DNA from 3 places in the Comamonas sp. lk genome. Region 2 is predicted to be linked to each of the others. Evidence: riboswitches for the same ligand, from Rfam matches in the RefSeq annotation. Region 2 holds a riboswitch; each other region holds the start of a gene.
The links. A riboswitch is a leader RNA that binds a small molecule or an ion and turns the genes downstream of it on or off. The one in region 2 is predicted to bind cobalamin.
Positions count from the first base shown of each region.

Region 1: it holds a riboswitch for cobalamin, as region 2 does, so the genes downstream of both, EAO39_RS15350 (TonB-dependent receptor) here and EAO39_RS11045 (TonB-dependent receptor) in region 2, are expected to answer to the same signal.
Region 3: it holds a riboswitch for cobalamin, as region 2 does, so the genes downstream of both, EAO39_RS19225 (TonB-dependent receptor) here and EAO39_RS11045 (TonB-dependent receptor) in region 2, are expected to answer to the same signal.

Region 1 is NZ_UOOB01000001.1:3,373,948-3,378,843, reverse strand. It holds gene EAO39_RS15370 (HPP family protein) at 1-719, opposite strand, end outside; gene asd (archaetidylserine decarboxylase) at 911-1,786, shown strand; gene EAO39_RS15360 (cell division protein ZapA) at 2,162-2,542, opposite strand; gene EAO39_RS15355 (DUF904 domain-containing protein) at 2,574-2,783, opposite strand; cobalamin riboswitch at 3,029-3,265, shown strand; gene EAO39_RS15350 (TonB-dependent receptor) at 3,459-4,896, shown strand, end outside.
Region 2 is NZ_UOOB01000001.1:2,390,037-2,394,932, forward strand. It holds gene cobM (precorrin-4 C(11)-methyltransferase) at 1-654, shown strand, start outside; gene cobF (precorrin-6A synthase (deacetylating)) at 654-1,430, shown strand; cobalamin riboswitch at 1,617-1,880, shown strand; gene EAO39_RS11045 (TonB-dependent receptor) at 2,007-4,145, shown strand; gene EAO39_RS11050 (ABC transporter substrate-binding protein) at 4,311-4,896, shown strand, end outside.
Region 3 is NZ_UOOB01000002.1:98,701-103,596, forward strand. It holds gene metG (methionine--tRNA ligase) at 1-1,936, shown strand, start outside; gene EAO39_RS19220 (hypothetical protein) at 2,050-2,265, shown strand; cobalamin riboswitch at 2,642-2,872, shown strand; gene EAO39_RS19225 (TonB-dependent receptor) at 3,018-4,896, shown strand, end outside.

The sequences.
Region 1 (4,896 bases), 980 kb from region 2:
GCTGCATTAAGGTCTGCATCGGTGAAATGGCTGCCACCGGGCTGTTTGCGGTGGCTGTGCTGGGGATGAGGGTAGCGCTTGCCCGTGACCAGGGCATAGGCCACGGCGCAAGCCAGCAGCACCACGATGTTGAACAGGGTGGGAAACAACAGCATTCCCATGCCCGGTGCATGCTCCAAGACCACAAAGGAGGCCAGGCCCACGGCCGGTGGATGCAGGCAGCGCAGAGGCACCATCAAGGTGACGGAAAGGCCTACGGCCAGGGCCAGAGCCAGAGCTTCGTCGGGAACAAAGTGCTCGCTCAGCGTGCCTACCAGCATGCAAAGCAGCGATCCCGCCAACACGGGCCAGGGCTGGGCCAGCGGGCTGGCAGGCATGCCGAAGACGAGTACGGCAGTCGCACCCATGGAAGAGACAATCCACACCGCATTGTCATGGCCGTCCCACCAGCGGCTGATCAATGCCGTGATCAGCAGGCCGAGGGCCACGCCCACGGCCATGCGCAGACCTTCTGCCGCATTGGTGCCCACAGGTGAGGGCAGGAAATTGCGCAGCCACAGCAGCACCGGTGCCATGTGTTCGGTCAGCAGAGGCTCGGCGGGTGCAGGGGCTCGGTCTGCCGGAGAGGCCGGTTTTAGCGAGGGCGTGTCGGTTATGGAGGGCGGAACCTCCGGGGTTGCAGGTGCGAAGCGGGTGGGCTGCTGCGATGAATCAGGCATGGGCAGGCGTGCATGTTGATGGCATCAGCGGCTCATTGTGCGCCTGGTAGTGGCAGTCGGCTGGTCTGGGGATTTGGCAGCGGCTCACGATCCGCTGTTTGAGGTGATGGGGGAGTACACCGAATACAGCAGGTCGTGGCTTGGCTAGAATCCTGCTTCGATCTCTATAACTTTGATAGCAAAAATCCACTGTGTCTGAACGACTCGCCGTACTTTCCCAATATCTGTTGCCCAAGCAGGCGCTGACCGCTCTCATGGGCCGTTTGGCCCAGGCGCAGGCCGGTGGCTTGACCACATCCGTCATTCGCCGCTTTATTGCCCGTTACGGTGTGGACATGGGCGAAGCTGCCAATCCCGACCCTGCGGCCTATGCCACCTTCAACGAATTTTTCACGCGCGAGCTTAAGGTTGGTGCACGGCCTCTGGCTCAGGCTGACTGGATTTGCCCTGTAGACGGCGCCATCAGCCAGTTCGGCCTTATCGAGGGCGAGCAGATTTTTCAGGCCAAAGGTCATCAATACAGTGCCACGGCGCTGGTGGGTGGTGATGCTGCGCTGGCGCGTCAGTTCGACAACGGCAGCTTTGCCACGATCTACCTCAGCCCCAAGGATTACCACCGCATCCACATGCCTTGCGCCGGCCAGCTCAAGCGCATGATTTACGTACCCGGCGAGCTGTTCTCGGTCAACCCCGCTACGGCGCGCGGCGTGCCCGGACTGTTTGCGCGCAATGAGCGCGTGGTCTGTGTGTTCGATACCGCGCACGGCCCCATGGTGCTGGTGCTGGTGGGGGCGACCATTGTGGGCAGCATGGCCACGGTCTGGCATGGCGTGGTCAACCCGCCACGTACGGGTCATCTCAAGAGCTGGGATTACACCGGCGAGCAAGCCATTCATTTGGCGCAAGGCGAGGAGATGGGGCGCTTTCTGCTGGGCTCCACCGTGGTCTTGCTGTGGCCGCAAAGTGCGGGGCTGCAGTTCAACCCCGCATGGCAGCCGGCGGGCCCGGTACGTTTGGGCCAGGTCATGGCAGATGCACAGGCAAAGATTCCATCCGGCATCGCCTGATCACTGGCATTGCCCATAAACGAAAAAGCCGTTGATGCTTCAAGCTTCAACGGCTTTTTTGGTTCAGGAGAGGCAGCGTGTTGCTGCCCCAGAAAGTGCACCCTGAAATAGCAGGCGGCACAGGTATAAGGTGTCTGCAAACTCCACCGGACCGTCATCCTGAACCGGGGGTTCAGGGGGGCGAGGGCAGCCTGACGTTGGGTTCATCTGACGCGAGACGATCACGCTCATCAGGAAATTTACCAAGCCCGAGCTCATTGAGCATTGGTTCAAGGAAATATAAAGTCCGGCAGGTCTGCAGACAGGAGTTATTTTACTTCGATTGATACGGCGTTTGCCACGCCGCGATGCATTTGTCGCAAGGATTGCGGGCTTTCACAAAAGCCTTGCATCGTCTTCCAACGCTTTATCGAGTTTGAGCACCAGCTGTTCGGCCAATTCCAGTTGGCGCTGTTGCTCGGCCAGCTGTTCCTGATTGAGTGGTTCAGTCTGAGCCACAGCCTGCATTTCAGCCTGGGCACTGTTCACTTGTGCTTGCTGGGACGTCTGTTGGGCATCACGGTCCAGCACATCGAAAGCCATATTGAGCGCAGCCAGTACTGCGACACGCTCGCGAGAACGTACCTTGCCGCTGTCGCGGATGCCGGTCATGGCCTCATCCACGCGACGCACGGCTTCCAGCACGCGCTCTTGCTGACCTTCGGGGCAGGTCAGCATGTAGCTTTGCTGCAAAATTTGCACTTCGATCTGCTTCATGGGCGGGCGTCTGGTGGCAATGTCTGGGGAATCACTCGCCCTGGTTGGCGGGCAGGCGTTCGATCAGCGCGTCCACACGTGCGCGTGCAGCTTGCAGGCGCAGGCGCAGAGAGTCGCGCTCTTGGGTCAGGGCGGCAACTTGCTCGGTCAGCAGGGTGTTGGTGCGCTGAAGTTCTTCGTGGCGCACCATTAAACGTTCTACCCGCTCGGCAATGAGGTCAAGAGAAGTCTGGGGGGTCATAGACTCGGACATTGTAGGTCTTGCAGTCCGTAAATAAGTGCAGAAATCCGAGAGACTTTGTGCATGAAAGGCGGATGCAAGCTAAGTGCACCCGGAAACACGCGCGCATGCTTTCTCGGTTGGAGATTTTCCTCTACCAAAATCGTAGCGTGCAACTCAGGCACATAAAGCGCCAAGCTCATTTATATAGTAAATAATCGTCAACGGGGTACTCTGATTGAAGGAGGTCTTGCGGCCAAAACTAATTAGAATGCGCCGCTGTTGGTGCTCGGAGTTGCTTTCTGCGACCCCAGTTCAACGGGAAGCAGGGAGGTGAAGCCGCAAAGCGGTGCGATCCGTGCCTGCGCTGCCCCCGCAACGGTCAGCGAATAGATGCATGGCATCTCCTTTTCATCTTTGCCACTGGCGCTGCGCGTGCTGGGAAGGCTCGCAAAAGGACGTTTCGCTTAGCCCGGATACCGGCCAACGATGTGGATTGTCTGCCTTCAGCTGTGGGCACGTCTTTTTCCCAATTGCCAACGGGGAGGTTGGCGCCGGGTATCTATTGTTTTGTCGCTTCCCATGAGTTCGCAACACCAACCCCGATGCAAGACTGCATCCGTGGCCTCGCACGTGCACGCCAGCACGGCTTCCATTTTTCACCGTCCTTCCCTGGTGGCTGCGGCCATCAGCTGCATGTTGTCTGCACCTGTGCTGGCTCAGCAAATCGCCTTGGCCGATACCGCTGCCATGGCCGAGACGGTGGTGACGGCCAACCGTATCGAGCAGCCGCTGTCCGATCTGGTGGCGGATATGTCCATCGTGGACCGCGAGACCATTGAAACCAGTGGTGCGGCTGGCGTGGCCGATGTACTGTCGCGTCTACCCGGCATCGAGATGGTGCGCAATGGCGGCCCTGGTGCCTCCACCAGCGTTTATTTGCGCGGAGCCGAGACCCGTTTTACGGCGGTCTATATCGACGGCGTGCGCGTCGATTCCCAATCGACCGGCGGAGCTTCCTGGCAGAACATTCCACTCGACTCCATTGAGCGCATTGAAGTGCTGCGCGGCCCGGCGGCTGCCGTCTATGGTTCGGATGCGATTGGCGGCGTGGTGCAGATTTTCACCAAGCGGGGCGAGGGCAAGCCCAAGCCCTATATCGGCCTGGGCTGGGGCAGCCGCGGCACGGTGACGGCGCAGACCGGCATCAGCGGCGGCCTCAATGGCTGGGATTACAGCCTGGGTGCATCTCATGCCAGCAGCAACGGCTTTAACGCCAAGACATCGGCGGGCTTCAATCCCGATGCGGACGGCTACCGCAACAATGCCTTCAATGCCCGCATTGGCTACCAGATCTCGCCCAACCAGCGCGTGGAGGCCACGGCGCTGGAAAGTTACGTCAATTCCGGTTATGACGCGACCATATCAAAGAGTGCTCCTATTGCCGATGATCGCAGCATCAACAAGATGCAAACCCTGGGTCTGAACTGGCAAGCCAAGTGGAGCGATGTTTACAGCACCCGTTTGCAATACACGCAGTCGCGCGATTACTACGCCACCAAGCCCTCGGTCTATGAAACCGACACGCGCTTGCATAACTATCTGTTCCAGAACGAATGGAAGCTGGGCGTCTCCACCCTGACTGCAGCGTTGGAGCGTCGTGAGGACAGCTTGGTCAACGGCAATATCGACCGCACGCGTTCGCAAAACGCCCTGGCTCTGGGCTACGGTCTGCGTGCCGGCAAGCACACGCTGCAGCTCAATGCCCGCCATGACCGCGACAGCGAGTTTGGCGGCAACACCACGGGCAGTGCCGCCTATGGCTATGAGTTCATGCCCCACTGGCGAGCCACGGCATCGGCGGGCACGGCTTTCCGCGCACCCACGCTGTACCAGCGCTTCAGCATGTATGGGGATTCCTCGCTGCAGCCTGAGAAGGGGCGCAATGTGGAGCTGGGCCTGAAATGGGGCAAGGGAAGCAATAGTTTCTCGGCCACGGTCTATCGCAACAATCTCTCGAACCTCATCAACTATGTGAGCAATACCGGTGCATGCCCGGGCAATAACGGTCCCTTCGGCGGCTGCTATGCCAACGTGGCCAATGCCCGCTATGAAGGCATTACCCTGGCCGCCA
Region 2 (4,896 bases):
GGCGTGCGCCTGGTCAACACGGCACCCATGTCGCTTCAGGACATCGTCGCGGAAATGCAGAAAGCCCATGAACAGGGTCTGGATGTGGCCCGCTTGCACTCTGGCGACCTCAGCATCTGGTCGGCCATGGGCGAGCAGCTGCGTAGCCTGCGCGAGCATCAGATTCCTTATACGGTGACGCCTGGTGTGCCGTCCTTTAGCGCTGCGGCTGCAGCGCTTGGCGCGGAGTTGACGCTGCCGGGCTCCTGCCAGTCCGTTGTACTGACCCGGACCTCGGGGCGAGCCTCCAGCATGCCTAGCGGTGAGGCGCTGGCCGCTTTTGCCGCCACAGGGGCGGTGTTGGCCATTCATCTTTCGGTGCATATGGCAGAGCAAGTCCAGCAGGAGTTGTTGGAGCATTACGGCGCCGATTGCCCGGCAGCCATTGTCTGGCGAGCCTCCTGGCCGGATGAAGTCATTGTTCGTACCTGTGTGGGGGAGATTGCTGCAGCGGCGCAGACCAATGCCTTGCAGCGCAGTGCCTTGATTCTGGTGGGGCGTACCTTGAGCCAGGAGGGCTTCGGGCTCAGCTGTCTTTATGCCGACGACTATGACCGGCGTTACCGTCCTCGCGGCGATGAGCCCCGGTTTCCTGCTGGCGCTGAGGGGATCTGATGCTGGAGCTGTTTCTGATCGGAATCGGCACCGGCAACCCCGACCACATAACGCGCGAGGCAGAGAAGGCGATACGCCAGGCCGATCTGATCCTGCTGCCGCACAAGGAGGATAACAAGGCCGAACTGGCGCAAGTGCGGATGACGCTTTTGCAACATCTGTGCGTGGACTCGAGTCGTATTGCGCACTTCGATATGCCTGTGCGCCGCCAGCAAGGGGACGACTACGAACAGCAGGTCAATGAATGGCATGACGCCATCGCTGAGCGCTGGAGAGCGTGTTTGTCTACCCATCTGCCTGCGGGCCATGGGCATGAGTCTGGGCATGAGCGAGGTCGTGTGGCCTTGCTGGTCTGGGGCGATCCCGCTCTGTATGACAGCACTTTGCGCATTGCTTCGCGTCTGGGCTTGGCCAAGACGCAGGTGAAGGTGGTGCCTGGCATCACATCAATGCAGGTCCTGTGCAGCGCGCATGGCATAGCGCTCAACGATATCGGCGCGCCGTTTTTGGTGACCACCGGCCGTCAACTGCGCGAGGCAGCCTGGCCAGCAGGCGTTGATACGCTTGTGGTCATGCTGGACGGTCAATGCTCGTACGAGCAGGTGGTCGAGCCCGATGTCGATATTTTCTGGGGTGCCTATCTGGGCATGCCGCAGCAAATCCTGATGCAGGGGCGGTTGGCGCAGATCAAGGCCGACATCAGTGCCAGGCGGCAGCAAGCTCGTCAGCAGCACGGCTGGATCATGGATATCTATTTGCTGCGCAGGCGTAGCTGATTCGGTTCGACCGGGCTCTCGCATGGAGGCTGCTTGCATCGCCAAAAAATGATGGGTTCATGAAACTGGCTGCTGACGCGGCGTAAGCTCGGTAGAGTGGCGTTTTCATACCTTGAAAAACATGAATGTTGAGCGTGCAATCGGGAATTTTTCGCTCGACGCGGATAGAATCCGCAACGCTAATCAATTAGCAAACCAACTTCAGGTGCTTGCATGAAGATGCGAGTGAAACGGGAACAAGGTAAGGGCCGAAAAGCCTGAGTCCTTGGCTGCCCCCGCAACGGTATACAGAAAAAATCTGAAGAAGACCGGATTTCTCCGGACTTCAGCCACTGAGTGCTGCTGATTCAACTTCGTTTGAATGGGCTGCTTGGGAAGGTCAGATCTGCTTTATTGGAAACATAAAGAATTCTGTGAGCCCGGAGACCGGCCTGGAGCTGATGGCGGTGCGCTTTGCGCATCTTTCTCACAACTGTCTGCGGGGTGTGGACGGCAGCCTTATTGCGCTTGTCGTCCTGCGGCGACTGGTTGTTATGTGTGCGGCCTTCACATCAGGCGGTATGAGCTTCCGAAGCTATGCCTCACACCACAATGCGCTCGAATGCGCGTGCTCTTCATTCCTACTCCACCCGTTTTGCGTTGACTGCCAGCTGCGCTGCAGTGCAGCTGCTGGCCGGGATGCCCGGCCTGGCCTTGGCCGACGCGACTTTGCCGGAAGTCACTGTCAAAGACGATAGAGAACTGCCCCAGCTGCAGCTCAATCAGACGACGCGTTCCGGCTCCTATTTGGCCGTTCCCGTCAAGGACTTGCCCGCCAGCCTGGATTCTGTCTCTTCCGAGCAAATCACCGAACGTGCCGATGCCGCCGTGGTGGATGCTGTCAGTCGTACCGTGGGACTGACGGCCACCAGCTCTCCTGGCAATGGCGGCCTGTCCTTCGCCAGTCGTGGTTTCAATGGCGTCAATTCGGTTGGCGTGGCCGAGGATGGAATCATGCTGGGTGTTGCTGCCGGCACGACGACCTATCCGCATGACAGCTGGGGTTACGAGCGCTTTGATGTGCTGCGTGGCCCAGGGTCGTTGATGTATGGCAGCGGCACCATGGGCGCAACAGTGAACGCTGTGCGCAAGCAGCCAAGTCGTGAGCGCTCTGTGGAAGCCATGGTCGGCGCCGGCTCGAATGGCAGCGCGCGCGCCGGCATAGGCGCGACAGGGTCCATAGGCCAGGAATGGAGTTACCGTGTTGATCTGTACGGTGAACGTAGCGATGGCGAGCGTGATCTGGGCAGAAGCGACAGCAAGAAAATCATGAGTGCGCTGCGCTGGCAGCCTCGCGCAGACTTGCGCGTGGACTTGACGGCCGATATCAGCGATCAAAAACCCGAACGCTATTTCGGCACGCCGGTGGTGGATGGCCGTCTTGCCACCGAGCTGCGCGACAAGAACTTCAATTTTCTCGATAGCGATATCCGTCTCAAGGACAAGCGCTTCAAGGCCAAAGTGGAGTGGCAGCCTAGTGAGGCTGTGACGCTGCGCAACGAGCTTTATCACTTCAAGGCCGATCGGCATTGGAAGAATATCGAGGGCTATGACTACGATCGCGCAACCGGCACGATTGCACGCTATGACTATCTGGAAATCGGTCACGATCTGGAGCAGACGGGCAACCGCCTGGGGGTAGTCTTTAAACCCGGCCGTCACCAGATCGCTGCAGGTTGGGATATTTCCGAAGCCCGGTTTACCGCTCTCAACAACTCGCCTTACAGTGGCGATTCGGTGGTCTCTGCCTGGAATACCTCCAATGGCTATTGGGACAGCCCGGATGTGTACAAGGCACGGGTCGAGTCCAAGATTCGGCAGAACGCTTTCTACGTGGAGGATGTCTGGAAGCTCAGCGAGCAATGGCAGCTGATGGCTGGTCTGCGCAGAGATATGTATGACTTTGACCGCAAGGATCTGATCAGCAGCGCTACCTTGGATAAATCTCTGGGCGGCACTTCCTGGCGCCTGGGCGCAAGCTATCGCATCAATGAGAGCACCAATGTTTATGCGCAGATGAGCACCGGCCATGATCCGGTTACCAGTCTGCTGTCCCTGAATAAATCCAACTCGGGCTTCAGCCTGACCAAGGGGCGGCAGATCGAGCTGGGTCTCAAGCAGCAACTGGGAAATGGCCGTGGGGAGTGGACGGTGGCGGTGTTTGATATCGCCAAGAAAGACATCATCACCCGTGACCCGAATCGCCCTTCCGAGTCGATTCAAGGCGGAAAGCAGTCATCAAAGGGTGTGGAGTTCACTGCAGCACTCAATGCCACAAAGTCTTTGCGCTTTGAAGGCAATCTGGCCTATGTGGACGCGCAGTTCGACGAGTTGCGCGAAGGAAGCTCTGGCATCAGCCGTGCCGGCAATCGTCCGGCGAACATTCCTCAATATTCGGCCAATCTCTGGGCCCACTACAGCGTGAGCGACTGGCGCGCATCGTTAGGCCTGCGTCATGTGGGCAGCCGCTTCAATGACAATGCCAACACCTCGGTTTTGCCCGGCTATACGGTGGCGGATGCCGTGCTGAGCTGGCAGTTCAACCCCAAAACCCGCTTGAGCCTGGTGGGTCGCAATCTGACCAACAAGACCTATGCCGCGTCTGCTTACGGCAGCACGCAATGGTTGCTGGGCAATCGCCGCAGTTTCGAGATCACTGCGCATATGCGCTTCTAAGCGGTGAGGGCAGACAGAACCATGCCATCTATCAATGCAGCGCTCTGTCTGCTTTGGTTCCCGGTTGCAGCGCTGCTTGCAGGCTGTGATCGGGCTCCAGTGTCGGATCAGGTCCACGCAGCGCAATTGACGGAAAACTCCAACGCAGTTGCTGCGTTGCAGCCGATGCCTCATGACCCGCCATTGGTGCTCGATGTGTGCGGCAAGCCGCAAACCTATACCCAGGTGCCGCAGCGTGCGGTAACCCACGATGTGAACATCACGGAGATGTTTCTTTTTCTGGGGCTGGGGGACCGACTCGTGGGCTACTCGGGCATTCCGTCGCGCAAAGAGATTGCGCCCGAGATCAAACCGGTGCTGGATCTTTTGCCGAATCTTTCATCGCATGACATGAGTCTTGAAGCCATGGTCGATGCCCGTACGGACTTTGTCTTTGCGGGCTGGAGTTATGGATTTCGGGCGGGTGGAGTCACTCCCGAGCTGCTTGCCGAGCATGGTATTGCTTCCTATGTGCTGGCGGAGTCTTGCATTCGGGTGAATGCCCGACAGCGAGTGGGCCTGGAAGATGTGGAGCTGGACCTTGGAAATTTGGCCCGTATCTTTGACGTCGAGGGTCAAGCCATTCCACGGATCTCTCAGCTGAAGACTGCCCGTGAACGTCTGGCCGGACAGATGGCGGCCAACGCCAGCAAACCGCGTGTTTTTGTGTTTGACAGCGGGGAAAAAATTCCAGTGACGGCGGGACGCTATG
Region 3 (4,896 bases), on a different contig from region 2:
GGCCGACATTGCCGCTGGCCGCAAGCAGTACCTCGACGGCTTTCATATCGCCTTCGACAACTGGAGCAACACCGACAGCCCGGAAAACCACGAGCTGTCTAAGCAGATTTACCGCGACCTCAAGGCCGCCGGTTTCATCGAAACCCGCACCATCGAACAGTTCTTCGACCCCGAGAAGAACATGTTCCTGCCCGACCGTTTCATCAAGGGCGAGTGCCCGCGCTGCCACGCCAAGGACCAGTACGGCGACAACTGCGAAGTCTGCAGCTCGGTCTATGCGCCCACCGATCTGATCAACCCTTTCTCGGCCCTGTCGGGAGCCAAGCCCGTGCTCAAGAGCTCGGAGCATTTCTTCTTCAAGCTCTCGGACCCGCGCTGCGTGGAGTTCCTGACCGAGTGGACGCAGGACGGCAAGCATGTGCAGCCCGAAGTGGCCGCCAAGATCAAGGAATGGTTTGGCGTGCGCACCAACCCCGATGGCACGACCAGCGAAGGCCTGGGCGACTGGGACATCTCGCGCGATGCGCCTTACTTCGGTATCGAGATTCCCGACGCTCCGGGCAAGTACTTCTATGTCTGGCTGGATGCGCCCGTGGGCTATCTGGCATCGCTCAAGGAATTGCTGACCCGCCGTGGCGAGAACTTTGACGCCTATATGGCCGACCCCGATCTGGAGCAGTACCACTTCATCGGCAAAGACATCATCACTTTCCACACGCTGTTCTGGCCGGCCATGCTCAAGTTCAGCGGCCGCAAGACGCCAACCAAGATCTGCGTGCACGGTTTCATGACCGTCAACAACGGCGAGAAGATGAGCAAGAGCCGCGGCACGGGCCTGGATCCGCTCAAGTATCTGTCGCTGCAAATGAACCCCGAGTGGCTGCGCTACTACCTGGGCGCCAAGCTCAACGGCAAGAACGAAGATATCGACTTCAACCCCGAAGACTTCATGCTGCGCGTCAACTCCGATCTGATCGGCAAGTACGTCAACATCGCTTCGCGCGCCGCCGGTTTCCTCACCAAGCGTTTTGGCGGCAAGCTGGCCCAGGTCAGCGAAGACGGCCAGACCCTGCTGGCGGCGCTGCGCGAACAACAAGCTGCCATCGTTGCCGCCTACGAGGCCCGCGACACGGCCCGCGCCGCGCGCGAGATCATGTTGCTGTGCGATCGCGTCAACAGCTATGTGGATGCCAACAAGCCCTGGGAGCTGGCCAAGAAGGAAGGCATGGAAGCGCGCCTGCACGATGTGTGCACGACCTGCATCGAAGCCTTCCGCATTCTGACCATTTACCTGCAGCCCATTTTGCCCAGCGTGGCCGCCGAAGTGTCCAACTTCCTGATCGTGCCGCCCGAAAGCTTTGGCGATGTGGCCAAGCCCCTGGGCGAAGGCCACCAGATCGGCGAGTACAAGCATTTGATGCAGCGCGTCGATCCCAAGCAGCTGGAAGCACTGTTTGAAGCTCCCACCGGTCAGGCCGCTCCTGCTGCTGCCGCTCCTGCCAAGGCCGAGAAAAAAGCGGCCAAGAAGGCCGAGCCCGTGATCGACCCCAACGCCCCGGGCGGCGAGCCGCTGGCCGAAACCATCAGCATCGACGACTTTGCCAAGGTCGATCTGCGCATTGCCAAGATTCTCGAATGCAAGAGCGTGGAAGGCTCGACCAAGCTGCTGCAGCTGACGCTGGATGTGGGCGAAAAGGACGAGAACGGCCAGCCCAAGACCCGCAATGTGTTCAGCGGCATCAGCAGCATGTACAGCCCCGAGCAGCTGCAAGGCAAGCTGACGGTAATGGTGGCCAATCTGGCCCCGCGCAAGATGAAGTTCGGCCTCTCCGAAGGCATGGTGCTGGCCGCCAGCCATGCCGACGAAAAGGCAAACCCCGGCATCTATGTGCTGGAACCCTTCCCCGGCGCCGCCCCCGGCATGCGGATTCACTGATGCCATCCCCCCTGAGGCGCTTTGCGCCTTCCCCCAAGGGGGACGACACCTTCGCCGCGAGGCGGCGGGGCCGCCTTAGGCTCTGGCTCGGTGTCTCCTCGCTGGGGCATGCTTTGTCGAGCTCCTGCAGGCCATGGCTTGCAGGGGCTTTTTTATGCCTGCTGTCCCTGTCCGGCTGCGCCGTGGTGGCCGTGGCGGGCACGGCCGTCAGCATCACCGCAGGTGCCGTGGGTCTGGCCGCCGATGCAGCGATTGGCACGGTCAAGATCGTGGGCAAAGGCGTGGGCAAGGCTGCAGACGCCGCGCTGGGCGACGAACCTGCCGATTGAATGGCGGCGAGCGCAGCCGCGTCTCGCCACAGGCCAACACGTTATACTGCGCCCGTTTTGAAGCGGGTTGACCGGCTGGCCATGCATGGCCGCTGCCAGCCCCTTCATCGCGACAACAGGTGCCCAGGCTTAGAACGTGTTTACGATCTCTACGCAGCCGCGTTGAGGCGCAATCGGGATGAGTTCGAAGCGATGTGGTGCCGCTTGCACCGGGGTGCAAGCCAGCCGCAGCGCGAAGAAATCGCCCGATTTCGCCCCAACCCTTTGGGCCAGTGCCTTTGCGGGCGCTCTGCGGTGTTGCGAATCCTCGCAATAGCACGGCTATTGCTGTGGTATCGCGCCTAGCATCCCATCCCGCAAAGGTACTGGCGCGGCGCCGAGGAGATCGTAAACACGTTCTTAGGCCAAGGGTTCAACGGGAACAGGGTGCAAATCCCTGGCTGCCCCCGCAACGGTCAGCAGATAAACCATTTCCACGCCCCCAGGGGCAAACCACTGATGTCCTACGTGGCCTCCCAGCGAGGTGCGCGGCGACATTGGGAAGGTGAAATGGCAGGCATCACGCCATCTGCGAGCCCGGATACCGGCCTGTTGAGCACCGTACCCCTGGGGAAGCCCCCGGCGTGCGGTATTTGCAACGACCGTCTGCGGGGAGCAGAAGTGGCTGCTTGCCTGCCCGGCGGTCAAAAAGCGCTGCAGCAAGGCCTGGGCATGTCACCTGCAGGCAGATGGTCAGCACTTTGTTGACCTCCATGAACCACCCTGACTTTGCAGCCAGAGCCCCTTTTCTCCATCCCATCGCTGCTGCGGCATTCCTGACCTGCCTGAGCGCGCTGTCCGCCACACCGGCCCTGGCCAGCGATGCCAGCACGCCCGCGTCCGAAGCCGCCATCACCCTACCCGCCGTCCATGTCACGGCATCGCCCGAAGGCGGACTGGGCCTGTCCCTGCCGTCCACCTCCGGCAGCCGCACCGGCATCACCACGCTCGACCTTCCCGCCAGCCTGGACCAGGTGAACAGCGAAACCTGGCAGGAGCGCGGCGACTCGCGCATGGCTGACATCATCGGCCGCACCGTGGGCATGACGCCGCTGTCGGCCACCAGCTACAACAGCCTGTCCTTCAGCACGCGCGGCTTCACCGGCACCAACTCCGTGGGTATCGCGGAAGACGGCGTGCGCCTGGGCGTTGCCTCCACCACCACGCCCTACCCCGCCAACAGCTGGGGCTATGAGCGCGTGGAAGTGCTGCGTGGCCCGGCCTCCATCGTCTATGGCTCAGGTACCGTGGGGGCCACGGCCAATGTGGTGCGCAAGCAGCCCACGCGCGAGACCGTGCGTGAGGTGCTGGTCGGCGCCGGCTCGCACGGTTCGGCCAAGCTGGGACTGGGCATGGGTGGCGCAATCAGCGAGACCCTGAGCTACCGGGTGGATGCCTACGGTCACTACACCAACGGCGAGCACGATATGAGCCGCGCCAGCGGCGGCAAGCTGATGAGCACCCTGCGCTGGCAACCCACGGCAGCGCTACGCGTGGAGCTGCTGGCCGATGTCAGTGACGAAAAGCCTGCCCGCTACTTCGGCACGCCCACTATCAACGGCTCCATCGTGCCCGAGCTGCTGGGCCGCAACTTCAACGCCGACGACAGCGACATCCGCATCAAGGACAAGCGCGTGCGCGCCCGGGCGCAGTACCAGATCAACGAGCAGTGGAGTGTGAGCAACGAGCTCTATCACTTCAAGGCCGACCGCTACTGGCGCAACATCGAGGCCTACCGCTACAACCCGGTGGCCCAGACCATTACCCGCAGCGACTATATCGAGCTGACACACGATCTGGAGCAGACCGGCAACCGCCTGGAGTCCAAGCTCAAGGCCGGCGCCCACCAGCTGGTCGTGGGCTGGGAAGTGAGCCGAGCCAAATTTGGCTATGCCTCGTCCGGCTTTGATTACTCCACCACCATGCCCGTAGATGCCGTTTATCACGGCTGGGACAACAGCAGCGCCATGATCCCGCGCTTTACCACGGCAGCCACCACGCACGACTTTTATGCCGAAGACGCCTGGACGCTCAGCGAGCGCTGGCTGCTGCTGGCCGGCATACGCCGCGATCTGACGGACTTCAACAGGAGCGACCTGATAGGAACCGGCTCGTTTGGCAAGAACCTGGGCGGCACCGCCTGGCGCCTGGGCCTGACGCACAAGCTCAATGCGCAGACCAGCCTGTACGGCCAGGTCTCCCAGGGCCATGACCCGGTCACCAATGTGCTGACGCTGAATCTCGCCAATCGCGATTACAAGCTGACCACGGCACGCCAGATCGAAGTGGGGCTGAAGCAGCAGTTCGGCCAGGGTCTGGGCGAGTGGACGGCAGCGGCCTACCGCATCGAGAAGAAAGACATCATCACCCGCGACCCGAACAACAGCCTGCTGTCGGTGCAAGGCGGCAAGCAGCATTCGCAAGGCCTGGAGCTGAGCAGCGTGCTGCGCCTGTCGCCCAACTGGCGCCTGGAAGGCAATTACGCCTTTGTCGATGCCAAATACGACCAGCTGATCGAAGCCGGCGGTGCCGACCGCTCCGGCAATCGCCCCAGCAATGTAGCGCGCAACACCGCCAATCTGTGGGCCCACT